Regions from separate parts of the Streptomyces sp. NPDC059828 genome, predicted to be linked through region 1. Evidence: riboswitches for the same ligand, from Rfam matches in the RefSeq annotation. Region 1 holds a riboswitch; the other holds the start of a gene.

Region 1 (9,529 bases):
CTCGATCGACTGGGACCGGACCGAGCCGCACTCCGGAGACTTCAACGGCGATGGCACCGACGACGCCCTGATCTGGTACGACTACGCCGACGGCAGCGACAAGGCCTCCACCATCCTCGTGCAGAAGGTGGACGGCGCGAACCGGTTCGGCGGCGCCAAGGTCGTCCTCGACAGCCCCAAGGGCAACCTCGACGCCAAGCGCTTCCAGATCGTCATCGGCGACTACAACGGCGACGGCCGCGACGACCTCGCGATGCTCAACCACCAGCCCGACAACGCCGTGAAGTTCTGGACCTGGACCACCAAGTCCGACGCCACCCTCAACAGCCCCAAGGCCGGCTGGACCGCACCCGCCACCAGCTGGCTCTACGGCAACACCACCCTCCTCAACACCTACAACTGACCCGGCTCCCACAGGCTGCCGAACTCCGAGGCGCCGGGCCCGCACTCAGCGCGGGCCCGGCGCCCCGGGTTCGGTCGGGGCTCTTCAGGCCGCGGGCAGCAGTTCCGTGACGGCGATCCTCGGCAGGAGGTCCTCGTACGCGGCCGGGTCGAAGTCGCCCGCTGTGGGGGAGAGCACGGCGGCCGTGGACAGGGCCACCGCGCGGGAGAGGCGGTCCGGCCAGGGGAGGGAGTCGATCAGGCCGGACAGCAGGCCCGCGACGGCGGCGTCGCCGGCGCCGGTCGGGTTGCCGGTGGCCTTGGCCGGTGGGGTGGCGCGCCAGGTGCCGTCGGGGGTGACGGCGAGCAGGCCGTCCGGGCCCAGTGAGGAGACCACCGTGTGGGCGCCGCGGCGGCGGGCGTCGCGGGTGGCGCGCAGGGGTTCGCGGGAGCCGGTGAGCTGGGCGAGCTCGTCGGCGTTCGGCTTGACCAGGTCGGGGCGGGCGGCGATGCCCCGGCGCAGGGGTTCGCCGCTGGTGTCGAGGACGGTGGGGACGCCCGCGGCGCGGGCCCGTCGGATCAGCGAGGCGTAGGCGCCGACATGGATGCCCGGGGGCAGGCTGCCGCACAGGGCGACGGCCTCGGCGTCGCGCAGCAGTCCTTCGTACGTCATCAGGAAGGCGTCCCACTCGGCGGCGCTGACGTGTGGGCCGGGTTCGTTGAGCTGGGTGGTGCCGCCGCTCGCCGTGTCCACCACGGCGAGGGTGCGGCGGGTGTTCGCGGCGATCGGTACGAGTGCGTCGTGTACGGGCTGCGGCTGTCCGGCCAGCAGCTCACGCAGCACCGCGCCCGTCGGGCCGCCCGCGAAGCCGGTGACGACCGCCTCGTGTCCCAGCGAACCCAGCACCCGTGCGACGTTGAGGCCCTTGCCGCCAGGGCGTTCGGTGACCTCGGCGACACGGTGGGAGGCGCCGGGGAGCAGCGAGGGGACCCGGTGGGTGATGTCCAGGGCGGCGTTGAGTGTGACCGTGAGAATCACTGCTGACACCCCCGGAGGCTGCGTTGCCATGGTTGGAGTTGCCATGGTGGGACGGGGCCTGATCATGCCAAAGAGATGGCCGTTGGCCCAGACCCCGCCCGTTCGTACGCCCGCCTTCCGGTGGCGCGGTGTCAGGAAACGCCCGGCTCGACCACCCATGCGCCCTTGCGCATCACGCCCTTGAGGGCGAAGTCCGCGTCCAGCACGACCAAGTCCGCGTCCTTGCCGGGTTCGAGCGAGCCGACCCGGTCGTAGACGCCCAGCAGCCGCGCCGGATTGGCCGAGATCGCCCGCACGATGTCCTCGACGGGCAGCCCGTCGACGGTCGCCGCCCGCCGGAAGGCCGTGTCCAGCGTGAGGGTGGACCCGGCGATCGAGCCGCCGTCGACCAGCCGGGCGACCCCGTCCCTGACCTCGACCTCCAGCGGCCCGAGGTGGTAGACGCCGTCGCCGAAGCCGGCGGCGTCCATGGCGTCCGTGATGAACGCGACCCGGGCGGGCCCCGCGCGGTGGAAGGCGAGTTCGAGGGCGGCGGGGTGCAGATGGGTGCCGTCGTTGATCAGCTCGACGGTCACACGTTCGTCCTCGAGCAGCGCGGCGACCGGTCCCGGTGCCCGGTGCCCGAGCCCGGGCATCGCGTTGAACAGGTGCGTCGCCACCGTGGCGCCCGCCTCGATCGCCTCGACCGTCTGTTCGTACGTGGCGTCCGTGTGGCCGACCGCCGCGATCACCCCGTGCTCGGCGAGCAGCCGTACGGACTCGATGCCACCGGGCAGTTCGGTGGCCAGCGTCACCATCTTCGCCGTGCCGCGCGCCGCGTCGAGCAGCTTGCGCACCTCCGCCGGGTCGGGGTCGCGCAGCAGCATCTCGCTGTGCGCGCCCTTGCGGCAGGGGGAGATGAACGGCCCCTCGAAGTGGATGCCCGCGAGCTCCCCCTGCTCGACCAGCTCGGAGAGCAGCCCCGCCCGTTGGGTCAGGAAGTCCATGTCGCCCGTGACGGTGGAGGCGACCAGCGTGGTCGTGCCGTGCCGCCGATGGGTCCGTACGCCGGTGAGGACGTCATCGGCGCTGCCGGAGGTGAAGGAGGCACCGCCGCCGCCGTGGTTGTGCAGGTCCACGAAACCGGGGACCAGCCAGTGGCCGGACAGGTCGATGGCGGGGGTGCCGGCGGGGGCGTGCCCGGCGATCCGGGGCCCGTCGACGATCACCCGCCCGTTCTCGGCGATCCCGGTGGGCAGTACGACCCGGGCGCCTTGGAGAACCATCCGGTCGGCCATCAGGCGGTTACCTCCTTGGTTGCGGTTGCGGCCAGCAGGTCCCAGGCGAGGAGGCCCGCGCCGAGGCAGCCGGCGGTGTCACCGAGCGCGGCCGGGACGATCCCGGGCGGCTTCTGGAACGTGATCCGGGCCCGGACGGCTTCCCGCAGGGGTGAGAACAAGGTTTCCCCCGCCTCCGCCAGACCGCCACCGATGATCAGCGTGCCGGGGTCCAGCAGGGTGAGCGCCGTGACCAGCCCGTCCGCGAGCGCCTCGACGGCCTCCCGCCAGACCCGCACGGCGCGGGGGTCACCGGACGCGACGGCCTTGGCGCAGTCGGCGGCGTCCGCGTCGGGGGCGCCGCTCGCGGTCGCCCAGGCGCGGGACACGGCGGCGGCGGAGGCGAGGGTCTCCAGACAGCCGCGCTGTCCGCAGCCGCAGAGGGCTCCGCCGGGGCGTACGACGACATGGCCGATCTCGCCCGCGCAGCCGTGGGCCCCTGCCTCGATGGCGCCGCCGATGCCGATGGCCCCGGCGATGCCCGTGCCCAGCGGCACGAACAGGAACCGCTCGGCGCCGCGACCGGCCCCGAGCCTGCCCTCGGCGAGGCCCCCGGCGCGGACGTCGTGCCCGAGGGCGACGGGCACGCCGTCGAGCCGCTCCGTCAGCAGGTCGCGCAGGGGTACGTCGCGCCAGCCGAGGTTCGCGGCGTAGACGGCGATGCCGTGGTCGGCGTCGACGATGCCGGGGACGGCGAGTCCGGCGGCGAGGGGGGCGTGGCCGTGGCGGGCCTCGCCGTGTGCGCGGAGCTCGTCGGCGAAGTCCAGTACGTCGCCGACGACCGCGTCCGCGCCGCGGTGGCGGCCGGTCGCCCGGCGTGCCTCGTGGAGCAGTGCTCCGTCGGGTCCGACGAGGGCGCCCTTCATGCTGGTGCCGCCCACATCGAGGGCGATGACGTGTCTCACGCGTACAGTCTGGCGCGGAACCCTCGGAAAGGTCTAGTCCACTGTGCGCTCTGCTTGCGGCGCGGGGTGGGCGGGTTGCGCGGTGGGCGGTGCCTTGCGGGGGCATCGGGAGTGTCCGTCCTCGAGCGCCGGACGGGCTGCGTGTGCGGGCTCGCCCTGTGGTTAGCCCTGTGGTTATGGGGGTGGCCTGCTGTCCTCAAGCGCCGGACGGGCTCGGTATGCGGCGCGAGGGGTGGGCCCGGTTCGTGCCGCTCCCCGGGACGGCTTCCGGGGTGTCCGTCCTCGAGTCCCGGACGGGCCGGGTGTGCGGGCTCGGCCCGCTCCGCGGGGGCATGTGCCGTGCGGTGCACCGCAAACCCGCCCACACCCGCGCACCGTTATCGTGCTCGTATGACCGATGCTCAGCCGCTCTCCGCGCGCGCCCTCGCCGTGCTCGCGCTGGAGCGGGGCGACCACCCCGGGCCCGGGGCCAAGGAGCGGGCGATACGGGAGCGGCTCGGGATGTCGCCGGTGCGGTACTACCAGCTGCTGAACGCGCTGCTGGACGACCCCCGCGCGGCCGAACACGACCCCGTGACCGTCAACCGGTTGCGCCGGGTCCGGGACGCGCGGCGGGAGCGCCGCTAGGGTCGGTGCCATGGGCAGCCACCCGTATGAAGCCGACGCCGCACTGCCGGAGCCCCGTACCCCCGCAGGGCGTGACGCCCTCGCCGTGATTCTCGACCGGCCGCAGGACACCGTGGTCGCGCTGGACTTCGACGGCACCCTCGCCGAGATCGTGCCCGACCCCGAGCAGGCCCGCGCCCACCCCGGCGCCGTCCCCGCGCTCTCCGCGCTCGCGCCGCGTGTCGCGTCCGTGGCCGTGCTGACGGGGCGCCCGGCCGGAGTCGCCGTACGGTACGGGGGCTTCGCCGGGGTCCCCGGGCTCGAGCACCTCGTCGTCCTCGGGCACTACGGCGCCGAGCGCTGGGATGCCGTCAGCGGAGAGGTGCACGCCCCCGCCCCGGACCCGGGCGTCGACGCCGTGCGCGCCGAGCTGCCGGGGGTGCTCGCTGCCGTCGGTGCCGGGGAGGGCACCTGGATCGAGGAGAAGGGGCGCGCGGTCGCCGTGCACACCCGCCGCGCCGATGACCCGGAGGCCGCGTTCGAGGCGCTGCGCGCTCCGATCGCCGAGCTGGCAGCCCGCCATGGGCTGATCGTCGAGCCGGGCAGGCTGGTCCTCGAGGTGCGCCCGCCCGGGGTGGACAAGGGCGTCGCGCTCACCGATTACGTACGCGAGAAGCGGGCCGGAGCCGTGCTGTACGCGGGCGACGACCTGGGTGATCTCGCCGCCTATGCCGCCGTCGAGAAGCTTCGCTCCGACGGGGTCCCCGGGCTTTTGCTGGCCAGCGGGACCGAGGTCCCCGAGCTCGCCGAGCGTGCGGATCTGGTCCTGTCAGGCCCGGCCGCGCTCGTCGGCTTCCTCGCCGCCCTCGCCGAGCGCGTCCAGCTCCGCTAGCTGGTCGAGGAACCACCGCTGCGGCGGCAGCGCCGTCGCCGCGGCGGCCAGCCGCTTGCCGCGCTCCGCCCGCTCGTCAACCGGCATCGTCAGCGCGCTGTGCAGCGCGTCGGCCGTGCCGGTGACGTCGAACGGGTTGACCACCAGCGCGTCGTCCCGCAGCTCCGCCCAGGCCCCCGCCTCGCGCGACAGCACCAGCGCGCAGCCCGCGTCCGAGACCACCGGGACCTCCTTGGCCACGAGGTTCATCCCGTCCCGGATCGGGTTGACGAGTGCCACGTCCGCCATCCGGTACGCGGCCAGTGAGCGCGCGAAGTCGTCCTTGACGTGCAGGATCACCGGGGTCCAGCCGGGGGTGCCGTACTGCGCGTTGATCTCCTCGGCGACCCGGGAGACCTCCGCCGTGTAGTCGCGGTAGACGGGCAGGTCCTGGCGGGACGGATAGGCGAACGCGATGTGCACCACGCGCTCGCGCCACTCGGGGTGTTCGTCCAGCAGGGTGCGGTAGGCCAGCAGTCCGCGCACGATGTTCTTCGACAGCTCGGTGCGGTCGACCCGGACGATCGTCCTGCGGCTGCCGTCCCCGCCGATCTGCTCGCGCAGCGCCGCCATCCGCTCGTCCACGTCCGTCTGCCGGGACCGCTCCCGCAGGAAGTCCGCGTCCGCGCCGAGTCCGTGCACCCCGAGCATGGTCCGCCGGCGGCGGTGATCGGGCAGTCGGTAGTCGAGGTGCGGCTGGTCGTCCTTGGGCCAGTACGCGGCCACGTCGTAGTCCGTGAGCACCGCCTCGCAGCAGCTCTCGAAGGCGGCGAGCCAGCGCTGGGTCAGGAAGCCCAGCTGGTTCGCCCCGAGCATGCCCAGCAGCAGCTGCTCCGCGATGTCGTCCGGCAGCATCCGGAAGTACTCGGGCGGCGCCCAGGGGGTGTGCGAGAAGTGGCTGATACGCAGGTCGGGGCGCAGTTCCCGGAGCATCCCCGGCACCAGCGCCAGGTGGTAGTCCTGCACGAGCACCGCCGCGCCCGGCCCGGCCGCCTCGGCCAGGGCCTGCGCGAACGCGAGGTTGTAGCCCTCGTAGGCGATCCACTGGCGCCGGAACTCCCGGTCGAACACCGGCTCGAGCGGGGTCTGGTACAGCATGTGGTGGACGAACCACAGGACCGAGTTCGCGATGCCGTTGTACGCGTCCGCGTGCACGGCCGGGTCGATGTCGAGCATCAGCACGCCCGGCTCGGCGATCCCGCGGCGCACCGCCTCGCGGTCGCCGTCGCCGAGCGCGGAGCACACCCACAGGGCGCCCGCGTCGGGGCCGATGGCCGACAGTCCGGAGACCAGACCGCCGCCACCGCGCCGGGCGTCCAGCGTGCCGTCCTCACGGAAGGCGTATGTGACCGGACCGCGGTTGGAGGCGACGAGTACCTGCGCCGCGCGCTCGGAGACCATGTCGGCAACCTAGCCCGTGATGTATCCGCTCAAACGTACAGAGGCCCGGACGGCGGCCCGACCAGGTGTGCTGTCCGGTTTCAGGGGTCCCGGCGGCGGTTGCCACGGGTCGCGACCATCGCGATCACCCCGGCTGCCGTGAGCGTCACGGCGACACCGCCGAGCAGCCACAGCCGCTCGGTCCTGGCACGGGGGGCGGCGAGTCCGCCCGTGTCCGCGGCTGCCGGGCCCGGGGTCAGCAGCACGGTCGAGGCGCAGACCAGGAGGGAGAGGAAGAAGAGGGATAGGCGGAGAGATTTGGGCGAAGGGGTCATATCTGGGCAAGGTAGACAATCTCACTGCTCCTGCTGTGCACCGCCGCGCCCGGCGCCCGCGCCCGTCACCCCGCGGCTCGGAGCCTCCGCGGTCACACCGCCCTGCGGCCCGGCGCCCGCGCCCGTCACGCCCGCCGCCCCGCGGCGCGCCCGCCTCCGTGCGTCACGCCGCCCGGTGCGCCGCGTACTCCGCGATCTCCACCATCGGCGGCCGTTCCTCCGTGTCCACCTCATGCGTCCGCGGTACGAAACCGCCCTCGCCGCGCTCGAACTGCGTCAGCGCCGGACGCACCAGATGCCCACGTGAAAGCCGCAGCTGAGCCGTTCGGTAGATCGCCGCCGCCATCCTGCCCAGCGCCTGCCCGTCCTGGTGCCGGTGCAGCCGTTCGCCCACGTCGACCTGGGCCAGCGCGTCGAGCCCGACCGTGTGCAGCGCGTCCACCAGCAGCCCGAGCTCCACCCCGTAGCCGACCGGGAAGGGCAGCCGCTCCAGCAGTGAGCGCCGGGCCGCGTACTCCCCGCCCAGCGGCTGGACGAAGCCGGCGAGCTGCGGCCAGTGCAGGTTGAGCAGCGGCCTGGCCACCAGCTCGGTCACCCGCCCGCCCTGGCCGGGGGTGTCCCCGAGCGGGCGGTCGTACATCGCCTTCACGAAGTGCACGTCCGGCTCGGTCAGCAGGGGGCCGACGATCCCGGTGACGAAGTCCGCCGAGAACTCCCTGAGGTCCGCGTCCACGAAACAGACGATCTCCCCGCTGGTCACCAGCAGTGAGCGCCACAGCACCTCACCCTTGCCGGGCAGTGCCGGAAGCCGCGGGAGTATCGCGTCGCGGTGCTCGACCCGCGCGCCCGCCTTCGCCGCCACCTCGGCCGTACGGTCCGTCGAGCCGGAGTCCACCACCACCAGCTCGTCCACGAGCGGCACCTCGTCCGTCATCAGCTCGCGCCGGATGACGCCGACGATCTCGCCGACCGTCGCCTCCTCGTTCAGGGCTGGGAGCACCACGCTGACCGTGCCGCCGTGCCGGGCCGTGCGCTTCGCGGCGACGAGCCGGTCGAGCGGGCGGTCGGCCACGGACCAGGACCGCCGGGCAAGCCAGCGCTCCACCTCTTCCAGCACGTGATCTCCATCTCTCTGTCTCGCGGATCGGACGACCCGTCTCAGCGGCCCGGGGGGTCGGTTACAGTCTTGAACAACGCGGACGACCATCGCATGCCGATCGCACCGATAGCACAGCGCGCATCGCGCACCAGTGCACGTCGCACCCGCCGACAATCACATACCGCTCATCCAGAGGGGCAGAGGGATACGGCCCGTTGAAGCCCCGGCAACCCTCCAGCCGGTCTCGTTGCTCGGTGTCGTCACCGCGGCGCAATCGAGGCTCCCGGCTAGGGAAGGTGCCAAATCCGTCTCATGGCGAGATGCGCCATGAGGAAGATGAGGAGAAAGGGCCTCGCCTCCATGGCTGTACAGACCGACGCCACTCCCGAAACCCCCGCTACCGTCGACCTGGGGTCCGCCTCCGGCCTCTCCTGCCGCGAGTGCGGCGAGACCGTCCGGCTCGGCCCCGTCTTCGCCTGTCAGCTCTGCTTCGGACCCCTCGAAGTGGCGTACGACCTGCCGACCGGCGACCCGGAGAGCCTGCGCAAGCGGATCGAGAACGGCCCCGCCAACATCTGGCGCTACGCCCCGCTGCTGCCCGTCCCCGCCGACGTGGCGGACAAGCCCAATCTGAACCCGGGCTGGACCAAGCTGGTCAAGGCCGACAACCTCGCCCGTGAGCTGGGCGTCACCGGCGCGCTGTATGTGAAGGACGACTCCGGAAACCCGACCCACTCCTTCAAGGACCGTGTGGTCGCGCAGGCCATCGAGGCCGCCCGCGCCTTCGGTTTCACCACCCTGTCCTGCTCCTCCACCGGCAATCTCGCGGGCGCGGTCGGCGCCGCGGCGGCACGGGCCGGATTCCGGTCCTGCGTGTTCATCCCGCACGACCTGGAGCAGGGCAAGGTCGTCATGGCCGCGGTCTACGGCGGCGAGCTCGTCGGCATCGAGGGCAACTACGACGACGTCAACCGCTTCTGCTCCGAGCTCATCGGCGACCCGGTCGGCGAGGGCTGGGGCTTCGTCAACGTCAATCTGCGCCCGTACTACGCCGAGGGCTCCAAGACCCTGGCCTACGAGATCTGCGAGCAGCTCGGCTGGCGGCTGCCCGACCAGCTCGTCATCCCCATCGCCTCGGGCTCCCAGCTCACCAAGATCGACAAGGGGCTCCAGGAGCTGATCAAGCTGGGGCTCGTCGAGGACAAGCCGTACAAGATCTTCGGCGCTCAGGCCGAGGGCTGCTCCCCGGTGTCCGTGGCCTTCAAGGCGGGCCACGACGTGGTACGGCCGCAGAAGCCCGACACCATCGCGAAGTCGCTCGCGATCGGCAACCCGGCGGACGGACCCTACGTCCTGGACATCTGCCGCCGCACGGGTGGAGCAGTCGAGGACGTCACGGACGAGGAGATCGTGGCGGCGGTCAAGCTGCTGGCCCGTACGGAGGGCATCTTCACCGAGACCGCGGGAGGTACCACCCTCGGCGTGGCGAAGAAGCTGATCGAGGCCGGAGTCATCGACCCGTCGCTCACCACGGTGG
Region 2 (9,529 bases), on a different contig from region 1:
GCGCGCGGCCAGTTCCAGAGTGCGTGGGGTGGTGACGGGTGAGCTGTCGTAGCCGTCGATCCGGTAGCGCAGTTCGGCTTCTGCCGTGGCACGGTCCCCGGAGCGGCGGACACCGGTCAGCCGGTACTCCCACGACCGCAGCGGGACATCCGCGAGGTTCGCGAGCTCCTCGCGTCCCGACGAGCGCAGCCTGCCGTCCAGCGCGGCGAGGTAGCCCGCCTCGTCATGGCGCAGTACCGCCGTGGCCCGGCCGTCCAGGGTGCGCTGGATGGCCTGAGCCGTGACATCCGTGTCCGGCGGTTCCGCTTCCGCGCAGCCGCCGCCGGCCAGGAGCACAGCGGAGGCGACGAGCACCCAGGCCCGCCGCCGCCGTACGGTCCCGCGTCCGGGAGATCCCTGGCCAGCCACCCGGTCGATGGTACGGGGAGCGCGCCGGTGCCCACCGGTTGTCAGGGGCGGGTCACGGAGGCGATGGGCATCATGCCCACCGGGTCGTAGCGCACCGCCGCGCCGGGGTAGGGCGCGTGCACCACCTGGCCGTTGCCGACGTACATCGCCACATGGCTGGCGTCGGACCGGTAGGTCACCAGGTCACCGGGGCGGGCCTCCGAGAGGGACACCTGCCGTCCGGCGGTGCGCTGGGCCTGGGACGTACGGGGCAGACCGACGCCCGCCTTCGCGTAGGACCACTGCATGAGCCCCGAGCAGTCGAAGCCGTTCGGACCGCTCGCGCCCCAGACGTAGGGCCTGCCGAGCGCACTCTTCGCGGCCAGGACGGCGGCGGCGGCGCGCGAGGAGGCCGGGCCTGCGGACAGGTCAGGCGGCAGGCCGTCACGCCCCGAGCGGGAGGACCTGCCGTAGGCGTCGCGCTCGGTGGACGGCAGCGCGTTCAGCAGCCGCCGCGCCTCGGCGAGCTTGGCCTCGACAGTGCGCTTATGGCGGGCCACGGTGGCCCGGCCCTGCTCCAGCGCCACGAGCTTGCGCCCGGCTTCCGCTCGCTCGCGCGCAAGGGTGTGCTGGAAGCGGCGGAGATCGCGCAGGGCGGCCGTCTGCCGGTCGCCGATCCGGCCGAGCAGCTCCGCCTTGCCCAGGTACGAGTCCGGGTCGTCGGAGAGCAGCAGTGCCAGGGCCGGGTCCATGCCGCCCGAGCGGTACTGCGCGCCCGCGACGGCTCCGAGCGCCCCGCGCATGGTGTTGACGCGTTCCTGGCCGCGCGCCGCGCTGTCGCGCAGCGCGGCCACGTCGGTGCGCAGCCGGTCCACGCGTTCCCCGGCCGCGTTGTAGGCCTCGGTGGCTCGCTCCGCCTGCTCGTAGAGCCGGTCGACCTGCTCCCGGCTGGGGGCGGTCGTGGTGCCGTGCGGTTCGGCGGCTGCCGGTGCCGCGCCGAGCGCGGCCGCCGCGGTGGCGGCCGCGGCCGACAGCAGGGTGCCCCGGGCACCACGGGGGATACCGGAGACCCCCGATGACGGGGTGGTTCGGCGATGGGACGCCACAGGAGCCGCACTCCCTTCCGCTGGAGGGGCGGCCCTTCGACCGCCGCGCGGCAGAGAGTAGCCGTGCGGTTACGTGCCACCAAAAGCCCCACAGGGGGCGAAAAGTGACGCCCCGCCGTAGACCGTGAGGTCACCGGCGGGGCGCACTGTCAGCTCCCTGCCCCGCGATTCGCCCGATCGGACGGCACGGAGGGGCGTTCGCGACCGGTCCTCAGATCCGGACGCCGAACTGGAAGGTGCCCATGTAGTCCATCGATTCGTAGCGGACGTAAGCACCCGGCTTCGGGGCGTGCAGGATCTGGTTGTTGCCCGCGTACAGACCCACGTGGGACAGGCCGTTGAAGAAGACCAGGTCGCCGGGCTTGAGCTGGCTGCGGCCGATCTTCACGCCGTCGTTCTGCTGGGTGTAGGTGGTGCGCGAGATACTCACGCCCGCCTGGCGGTACGACCACTGCGTCAGACCGGAGCAGTCATACGAGTTGGGGCCCTCGGCGCCGGAGAAGTAGGGCTTGCCGAGCTGGGTGGCGGCGGCGTTGAGCGCGGCGGCTCCGCGCTGCGATGCGGGCACCTCGTTGCCGAGATCCACCCGCTCACCGGCGGCGCGGCTGGCGCGCTGCTCCTCCTGCTGGAGCTTCGCCCGCTCGGCGGACGTGAGGGTGTTGAGCAGTTCCCGGGCGTCGGCGAGCTTGCCCTGGAAGGCCTTCTTCTTCTCGCCGAGCGTCTTGCGGATGTCCTCGAGGTCGTCGAGCTTCTTGGTCGCCTCGGCCCGCTGCTGGGCCAGGGTCCGCTGCTTGGCCTGGATCTCCTGGAGCGCCTGGGTCTGCTTGGCGCCGAGCTGGTCGATCGCGGACGCCTTCTCGAGGTAGGTGTCCGGGTCGGAGGAGAGGAAGAGCTGGAGAGCCGGGTCCACACCGCCGGAGCGGTACTGGGCGCTGGCCACCGAACCCAGCTTGTCCCGCAGCTCGTTGACCTCGCCCTGACCGCGGGCGACCTGGTCCTGGATCGCGTCGACCTGCTTCTGGAGCTTGGTCTGCTGCTCCTTGGCCCCGTTGTACTCCTCGGTGGCCTTCTCCGCCTCGTGGTAGAGGGCGTCGACCTTCGCCTTGACCTCGTCCTTGCTGGGCTTGGCGGGTGCGGCCTGAGCGGCCTGGGAGGTCAGCGCGACGGCTGCCGCGGCGGTCGCGGTGAGCACGGACACACGAGCGCGGCTGGGCTGCTTGGGTCGACGGTGGGACGCCACGAAGGCGAGCTCCTTCTTCCTCGAGCCGCCTGCCGGGCAGTGGGGTTGAGTCCCCGGCACCATGCAGCCATAACCCCCGAATGGGGCGAACTGCATGAAATCGGCGGTTCCTTCACTGTCACCCCGGATGGATGATCAACCGCGCGAAGGTTCGAGGCCTGACCCTAGTGACCACTCCGTGATCAGTTCAAATCCTCATGAGAAAAAAGTATCTCCAGCAACTCATTTTTTTACACTCATCACACACACGGTGATGGCCAGTTGACCGTACGTCCCGCCAAATCGGACATAGAGCGCATGAGTTACGAGCAGGGCGAGCGGCACAAGTCCGCTCTAGACGCGCGAAAGGCGCTTGAGCAGCATCGCCGACGCCACCGGCCGCGCCCCCGCCTTGGCGACACCGTCGGCGACTTCGCGGTCGGTCGAGACCACGACGACGGGACGCCCCGGCGGCTCCGCCCGGACAAGCTGGCGGATGAGCTCGTCGGCCGTCACTCCGGGCTTGGAGAACAGCACCCGCACACCGCGTGGTGGAGCGAGCAGTACCGGGGCCGCCAGCTCGGCACCGTCGAAGACACAGGTGGTCTCCGCACCGGTCTGCGCGGCCAGCATCGCCAGGCCACCGAGCAGCCGCAGCCGCTGCTTCTCCAGCGGCATCGTCGGATAGCCGCTCTTCGTGACGTTGTAGCCGTCCACCAGCAGATGGACCTGGGGCAGCGCGAGCAACTGGTCGAGCAGCGCCGGATCCGTCTCGGAGAGCGCGCGCGCCGCGACGTCCTTCGGTGACATCCGGCCCGGCTCGACCGCGTCCACCGTGTCGGCGGGATGCAGCGAGGCGGGCGGCAGGGCCAGTTCGCGCCGCAGCCCCTGGGCCGCGTCCAGAACCGTGTCCAGCAGCAGCCGCACCCGCATGTCCTCCAGGGAACGCCCCTCCCTGGAGGCCCTGCGGCTCGCCTCCACGGCCGACTCGGCCTCGCCCAGCCGGCCCTTGAGGCGGCGGGCCTCGCTCTCCGCGGCCGATACCTGGGCCTGGGCTTCGGCCTTCGCCGCCTCGGTCTCGGCGGCGGCACGGCGCAGTGCGGCCTCACCGCGCTTCACATCGCTCTGGGCGCTGCGCAGCTTTCGGTGCAGGGATTCGGCCTCCTTACGGGCCGCCTCCAGCTCGGACCGCAATCGGTCGGCCTCGGCCTTGGACTGGGCCCTGAGCCGCTCGACCTCCTCGCGCAGCCGCGCCAGCTCCCGCCGCGACTCCTCATCGGCGCGCTCGGCGTCCGCACGCTGGGCTTCCTCACCTGCGGCGGCGACCAGCTTGACCCAGCCGGTCGGGCGCAGCACATACGCGGCAGCGGCCACGTCCACCGGGTCGGCCGCCGCGGGCGGCGCGCCCGCTTCGAGCGCCCCGGCCAGCTCCGGCTGCGCCTCGCGCAACCGCTCGCCGATGCGCTGGCGGAACACGGGGTCGCCTTCGAGGGCCGCGGCCATGGCGTTGCCCGCGAACTTGGCGCGGCGGGTGGGGGTGAACCGGGCGTACTGCCGCAGCTGGGCGGGGAGGTCGCCGAACGTCAGCCCGCCGAACGCGTCCGAGACCAGGGCAATCACCTGGCGCCGTACGCCCTCGGGCAGCGGACGGTCCAGCCCCTCCGCGGCGCCACCGGCCGCACCGGCCGGGTCCCCGCCGCTGTCAGGCCGCTCCACGATCCGTCACCTCTGATGTCTCCGTGCGTTCCGGGCGCTCATCTCAGGAATCCGCACCCAGCCGGTTAGATCCGTTCCACCGCGTCCCCCAGCGACACCGGACCGACTCGATGGTCTCACTGACCACCGCATACCACTCTCCCCCGGCGCCGGTCCTCGTGCCGTTCCCGTCTCATCACGCGTACTCCCCGTAACCCTACGACCTCAGGGGCCCGCCGTGACACGGCGAGGCGGCCCTTGCCCACGGCCCAGGTAGGACATGCTCGGGTGCATGACGCAGCGGCAGGCAGCGGCCCGGGCGGAGGTCCGGGGAACCATGAGCGGCCCCGTGGTGACGTACGGGGTGATCGGGCTGTGCTGCCTGGTCTTCGTCATCGGCCCGGTCTCCGGGCTCAACCCCGGTTTCGGCACCGGAGACACCCTGCTCGTCGGTACCACCAGATACTTCGAACGCTGGGGCGTCATCCCGAGCGAGCTCATGCGTGGCTCCCCGCGCGCCCTGCTCACCCCGCTGACCGCTCTGTTCGTCCACGGAAGCTGGCTGCACCTGCTCGGCAACATGCTGTTCCTGTTCGTGTTCGGCGCGATGACCGAGGAGCGGATGGGGCGTGTGCAGTTCGCGCTCTTCTACGTCGGCTGCGGCTATCTGGCACTCCTCGCCTATGCCGTGGCGAACGCACAGTCCACTCAGACGCTCGTGGGCGGCTCGGGAGCGATCTCGGGGGTGCTGGGGGCATTCCTGTGCCTCTTCCCCAAGGCACGGGTGACCAGTCTCTTTCCGTTCCTCTTCTTCCTGCCGCTGCGGTTTCCCGCGTGGATCGTGCTGCTCTTCTGGTTTGCCCTGCAATGGCTGGCGGAGGCGCAGGACACGTCATCGGGCCCCGGAGTCGCCTATCTGGCGCATCTCGTGGGCTTCGGGATCGGCTTCTGCTACGCATGGGCCGGTCTGCGGCTGGGGGCTAGAGTGAAAGCCCAAGCCACGGCCACCGAGGGAGACAGCCAGCCGTGATCACCGCGATCGTGCTCATCAAGACCAGCGTGGACCGCATCCCGGAGATCGCCGAGTCGATCGCCGGTCTTGACAACGTCAGCGAGGTCTTCTCGGTCACCGGCACGTACGACCTCATCGCGATGGTCCGGGTGGCCCAGCACGAGGATCTGGCGGATGTCATCCCGGGCCGGATCAGCAGGATCCCGGGCGTCGAGGCGACGGACACGCATGTCGCGTTCCGTACGTACTCGCAGCACGACCTGGAGGCGGCGTTCGCGATCGGCCTCGACGCGTAGCCGCTCCGCCGCGCGTGCCGCAGGGGGTCCGCCCGGCATGCCTTCGCCGCAGAGCGCGCACGGCCGGGCGGATCACCGTCCCCTCGCTTTGCCCCGCTCAGACGACGGGCACGCAACGGCCGTTCTCGGTGCGGTAGTCCCATCGGGCGCCCTCGCGCACCAGCTCCCTGACGGCTCCGACGAACCGCTCGATGTGCTCGTCCGGGGTGCCGGCACCGAAGCTGACCCGGATCGCGTTCAGGGACCGCTCCCCCGCCGTGGCGTCCGGGGCCCCGCACTCCCCGGCCTCGGCCGGGTCGCTCCCCAGCAGGGTGCTGACCAGCGGGTGGGCGCAGAAGAGTCCGTCGCGGACACCGATGCCGTACTCGGCGGACAGCGCGGCGGCGAAGTGCGAGCTGTTCCAGCCCTCCACGACGAAGGACAGCACCCCGACCCGGGCGGCCTGCTCCCCGAACAGTGACAGCACCCTGACCTCGGGCACCTCGGCGAGGCCCGCGCGGACCCGCTCGATGAGCTCCCGCTCACGTGCGACGAGCTCCTCGAACCCGGCCTCGGTCAGCGCCTTGCAGGCGGAGGCGATGGCGTAGGCGCCGATGACGTTCGGCGAACCGGCCTCATGGCGGGCAGCCGTGGTGTGCCAGTCCACGTCGACACCTCCGTCGGGGCGACGGGACACCGTGCGCGAGGCGCCGCCGCCCGCGAGGTAGGGCTCGGCGGCCTGCAACCAGTCCGCCCGCCCGGCGAGCACACCCGAGCCGAACGGCGCGTACAGCTTGTGCCCCGAGAAGGCCACCCAGTCGACGTCCAGGTCCCGTACGGAGACGGGGTGGTGCGGGGCGAGCTGGGCGGCGTCCAGCACGATCCGTGCGCCGTGGGCGTGCGCGGCGGCGGCGAGTTCCTGTACGGGCCACAGCTCCCCGGTCACATTGGAGGCGCCCGTGACACAGACCAGCGCGGGGCCGTGGAGCTCCCGGTCGGCGAGCGCGGCCTCCAGGGTCCGCACCGCTTCCCCTGGGGTGCGCGGTGCGTCCAGATAGGTGACGTCGGCGTCCCTCCACGGGAGCAGCGCGGCATGGTGCTCGGTCTCGAAGACGAAGACCCGGCAGCCCTCGGGCAGGGCCGCGGCGAGCAGGTTGAGCGAGTCCGTGGTCGAGCGGGTGAAGACCACCTGGTCCGATTCCCGGCAGCCGAGGAACTCATGGACCGTCACCCGGCTGTTCTCGAACAGCTCGGTGGACAGCTGCGAGAGGTACCCCGCGCCCCGGTGGACGCTGCCGTAGTAGGGGGCGTACGCGGCGACGTCGTCCCACACCCGCTGCAAGGCGGGCGCGCTGGCCGCGTAGTCGAGGGCGGCGTAGCTGACTTCGCCACCCAGCACGAGCGGCACGGTGACATCGCGGCCGAGCACGGGCAGCGGGGCGGTGCGGCAGGAGTCGTCGGGGCCGGAGACGGCGGCGGTCTCGGTTGCGGTTGCGGTTGCGGTTGCGGTTGCGGTTGCGGTTGCGACGGTGTTCAGGCGTGCGGGCATGACGGTGTCTCCCGGGTGACAGGGGCGAATGGCTGTGAAGCACCCGCACGGCGGAACAACTGCCGTCCGGTATACGGGTGATGCCTCGACGCGGCGACGACGGGCGCCGGCACGGAGGTGGGGGAAGGGGCCGGGAGGCCCTACCGCATTCGCTTGCTCACGAGAATCGCTCCCTCGAGGACCAGGACCCCAGGGGCGGCAAGGGGTCCGCGCTTGCCGTGGACCTCACTGCCCACAGCCTGGTCTTCACCCGGGGCACCCCGCCACGGACGGAGGGTTGCCGGACAGCGGGCCGGGGCCGTCATCGCTGTCACTCATGACCTTGAAAGGCATCCTGCCATACGACGTGAAACGCGCAAGGCGCAGTCCGCCATCTGGACTGGGCCTCGCGTCACTTCTCCCAGCCTTTCTCAGCGGTTGCTGGCCGCCACCCAGCGCTCCAGTGCCCGCTTCGCCGACCCCGAGTCGATGGACTCCGCCGCCTTGGCCATACCGTCCCGGAGTTGCTCCGCCAGGGTGCCGGCGCCCGGCTCCAGCGCGACCAGCGCAGCCGCCGAGTTCAGCAGTACGGCGTCACGGACGGGGCCCTGCTCGCCGGACAGCAGTCGGCGTGCGACATCGGCGTTGTACGAGGCGTCGGCGCCGCGCAGGGCCTCCACCGGAACCAGCTCGATACCCAGGTCCCGGGGGTCGAAGGCCTCCTCGCGCACCGCGCCGTCGCGTACCACCCAGACCCTGGAGGTCGCGGTCGTGGTGAGCTCGTCCAGGCCGTCGTCGCCGCGGAACACCAGCGCACTCGAACCGCGCTCGGCGAGCACACCTGCCATGATGGGCGCCATCCGGGCGTCCGCGACCCCGGTGGCCTGGGATTTCACCCGTGCGGGGTTGGTCAGCGGACCCAGGAAATTGAACGTCGTGCGGATGCCGAGTTCCTTGCGCGCCGCGGCCACATGGCGCAGCGCGGGGTGGAACTTCACGGCGAAGCAGAAGGTGATCCCGGCTTCCTCGGCGACCGCGGCAACCCGGTCAGGTGTCAGCTCCAGATTGACCCCGAGCTTCTCCAGCACGTCCGACGCACCGCTCGCGCTGGACGCCGCGCGGTTGCCGTGCTTGACCACCTTGGCGCCGGTGCCGGCGACCACGATCGCGGACATGGTGGAGATGTTGACGGTCTTGGCACCGTCGCCACCGGTGCCGACGATGTCCACCGTCCGCCCCGGGACCTCGATCAGTCTGGCGTGCTCGTACATCGTGCGAACCAGGCCGGAGATCTCCTCGACCGTCTCGCCCTTGGCCCGCAGCGCCACCGCGAAACCCGCGATCTGCGCGTCGGTCGCCTCGCCGCGCAGGATGCGGTCCATCGCCCAGGCCGTGTCTTCGGCGCTCTGGTCGCGCCCGTACAGCAGCGAGTCCAGTACCCGGGGCCAGGAACGGCCCGCCGCGGTCAGCCTCCCCCTCGCTCCGCTGGGGGTACCCCCACCAGCGGGGGTCACAGCGCTCATGGTCGCTCCTGGTTGGTCTGTACGAACGGGATGCCCCCACCCTATCCACCCCCGGTTACGGCAAAGAGCCCCGTCCACCGGGTGGACGGGGCTCCTGCCGTGGCGATCAGCGGATCAACAGGTCATGATCAAGCGGAGATCAGTGGTGGCCGTGGCCGCTGGTGATCTCCTGGTACTCCTCGGCGGTTGCCTTGGGGATCTGGTTCCCCTCGCCGAAGAAGCCCTTGCTGAGCTTCGCGCGGAGCTTCTCGGACCGCTTGACCTTGCGCTCGACGCCGTTCTCGTCGACCGTCGGGCCGATCTCGACCTGCTCGTACTGCTCGTGGGCCGTGAGCTTGTACCGGTCCCCCTGCGACAGCGGCTCGTGGATCTCCACGAACTCACCGTGCGGCAGACGCTTGATGATGCCGGACTCGCGTCCGTGCAGCACCTTGTCCTTGTCCCGGCGCTGGAGGCCGAGGCAGATCCGCTTGGTGAGGATGAAGGCGATGACCGGTCCGGCGATGAAGAAGATCCGGACGAACCAGGTGATCGAGTTGATCGACAGGTGGAAGTGGGTCGCCCAGAGGTCGTTTCCACCGCCGATCAGCATGACCATGTACGCCGTCACCCAGGCGACGCCGAACGCGGTACGGGTAGGCGCGTTGCGCGGCCGGTCCGCGATGTGGTGCTCTCGCTTGTCGCCGGTGACCCAGGCCTCGACGAACGGGTAGACCGCGATCAGTCCGAGCACCAGCGGGAACAGCACCAGCGGGATGAGGACGCCCAGGACCAGCGTGTGGCC

Evidence for each region. A riboswitch is a leader RNA that binds a small molecule or an ion and turns the genes downstream of it on or off. The one in region 1 is predicted to bind S-adenosylmethionine.
Region 2: linked by a shared signal. The riboswitch ahead of ACFV6V_RS04930 (aminotransferase class V-fold PLP-dependent enzyme) and the one ahead of thrC (threonine synthase) in region 1 are both predicted to bind S-adenosylmethionine.

Annotation. Positions count from the first base shown of each region.
Region 1 is NZ_JBHWIW010000017.1:40,204-49,732, forward strand. It holds gene ACFV6V_RS13130 (FG-GAP-like repeat-containing protein) at 1-403, shown strand, start outside; gene ACFV6V_RS13135 (1-phosphofructokinase family hexose kinase) at 488-1,420, opposite strand; gene nagA (N-acetylglucosamine-6-phosphate deacetylase) at 1,552-2,697, opposite strand; gene ACFV6V_RS13145 (ROK family protein) at 2,697-3,641, opposite strand; gene ACFV6V_RS13150 (DUF3263 domain-containing protein) at 4,032-4,268, shown strand; gene otsB (trehalose-phosphatase) at 4,279-5,139, shown strand; gene ACFV6V_RS13160 (trehalose-6-phosphate synthase) at 5,077-6,579, opposite strand; gene ACFV6V_RS13165 (hypothetical protein) at 6,660-6,893, opposite strand; gene ACFV6V_RS13170 (glucosyl-3-phosphoglycerate synthase) at 7,057-8,010, opposite strand; SAM riboswitch class I at 8,175-8,335, shown strand; gene thrC (threonine synthase) at 8,329-9,529, shown strand, end outside.
Region 2 is NZ_JBHWIW010000005.1:132,592-142,120, reverse strand. It holds gene ACFV6V_RS04960 (hypothetical protein) at 1-408, opposite strand, end outside; gene ACFV6V_RS04955 (NlpC/P60 family protein) at 450-1,493, opposite strand; gene ACFV6V_RS04950 (NlpC/P60 family protein) at 1,705-2,733, opposite strand; gene ACFV6V_RS04945 (NYN domain-containing protein) at 3,067-4,428, opposite strand; gene ACFV6V_RS04940 (rhomboid family intramembrane serine protease) at 4,700-5,437, shown strand; gene ACFV6V_RS04935 (Lrp/AsnC ligand binding domain-containing protein) at 5,434-5,715, shown strand; gene ACFV6V_RS04930 (aminotransferase class V-fold PLP-dependent enzyme) at 5,813-7,243, opposite strand; SAM riboswitch class IV at 7,448-7,565, opposite strand; gene trpD (anthranilate phosphoribosyltransferase) at 7,654-8,745, opposite strand; gene ACFV6V_RS04920 (cytochrome bc complex cytochrome b subunit) at 8,885-9,529, opposite strand, start outside.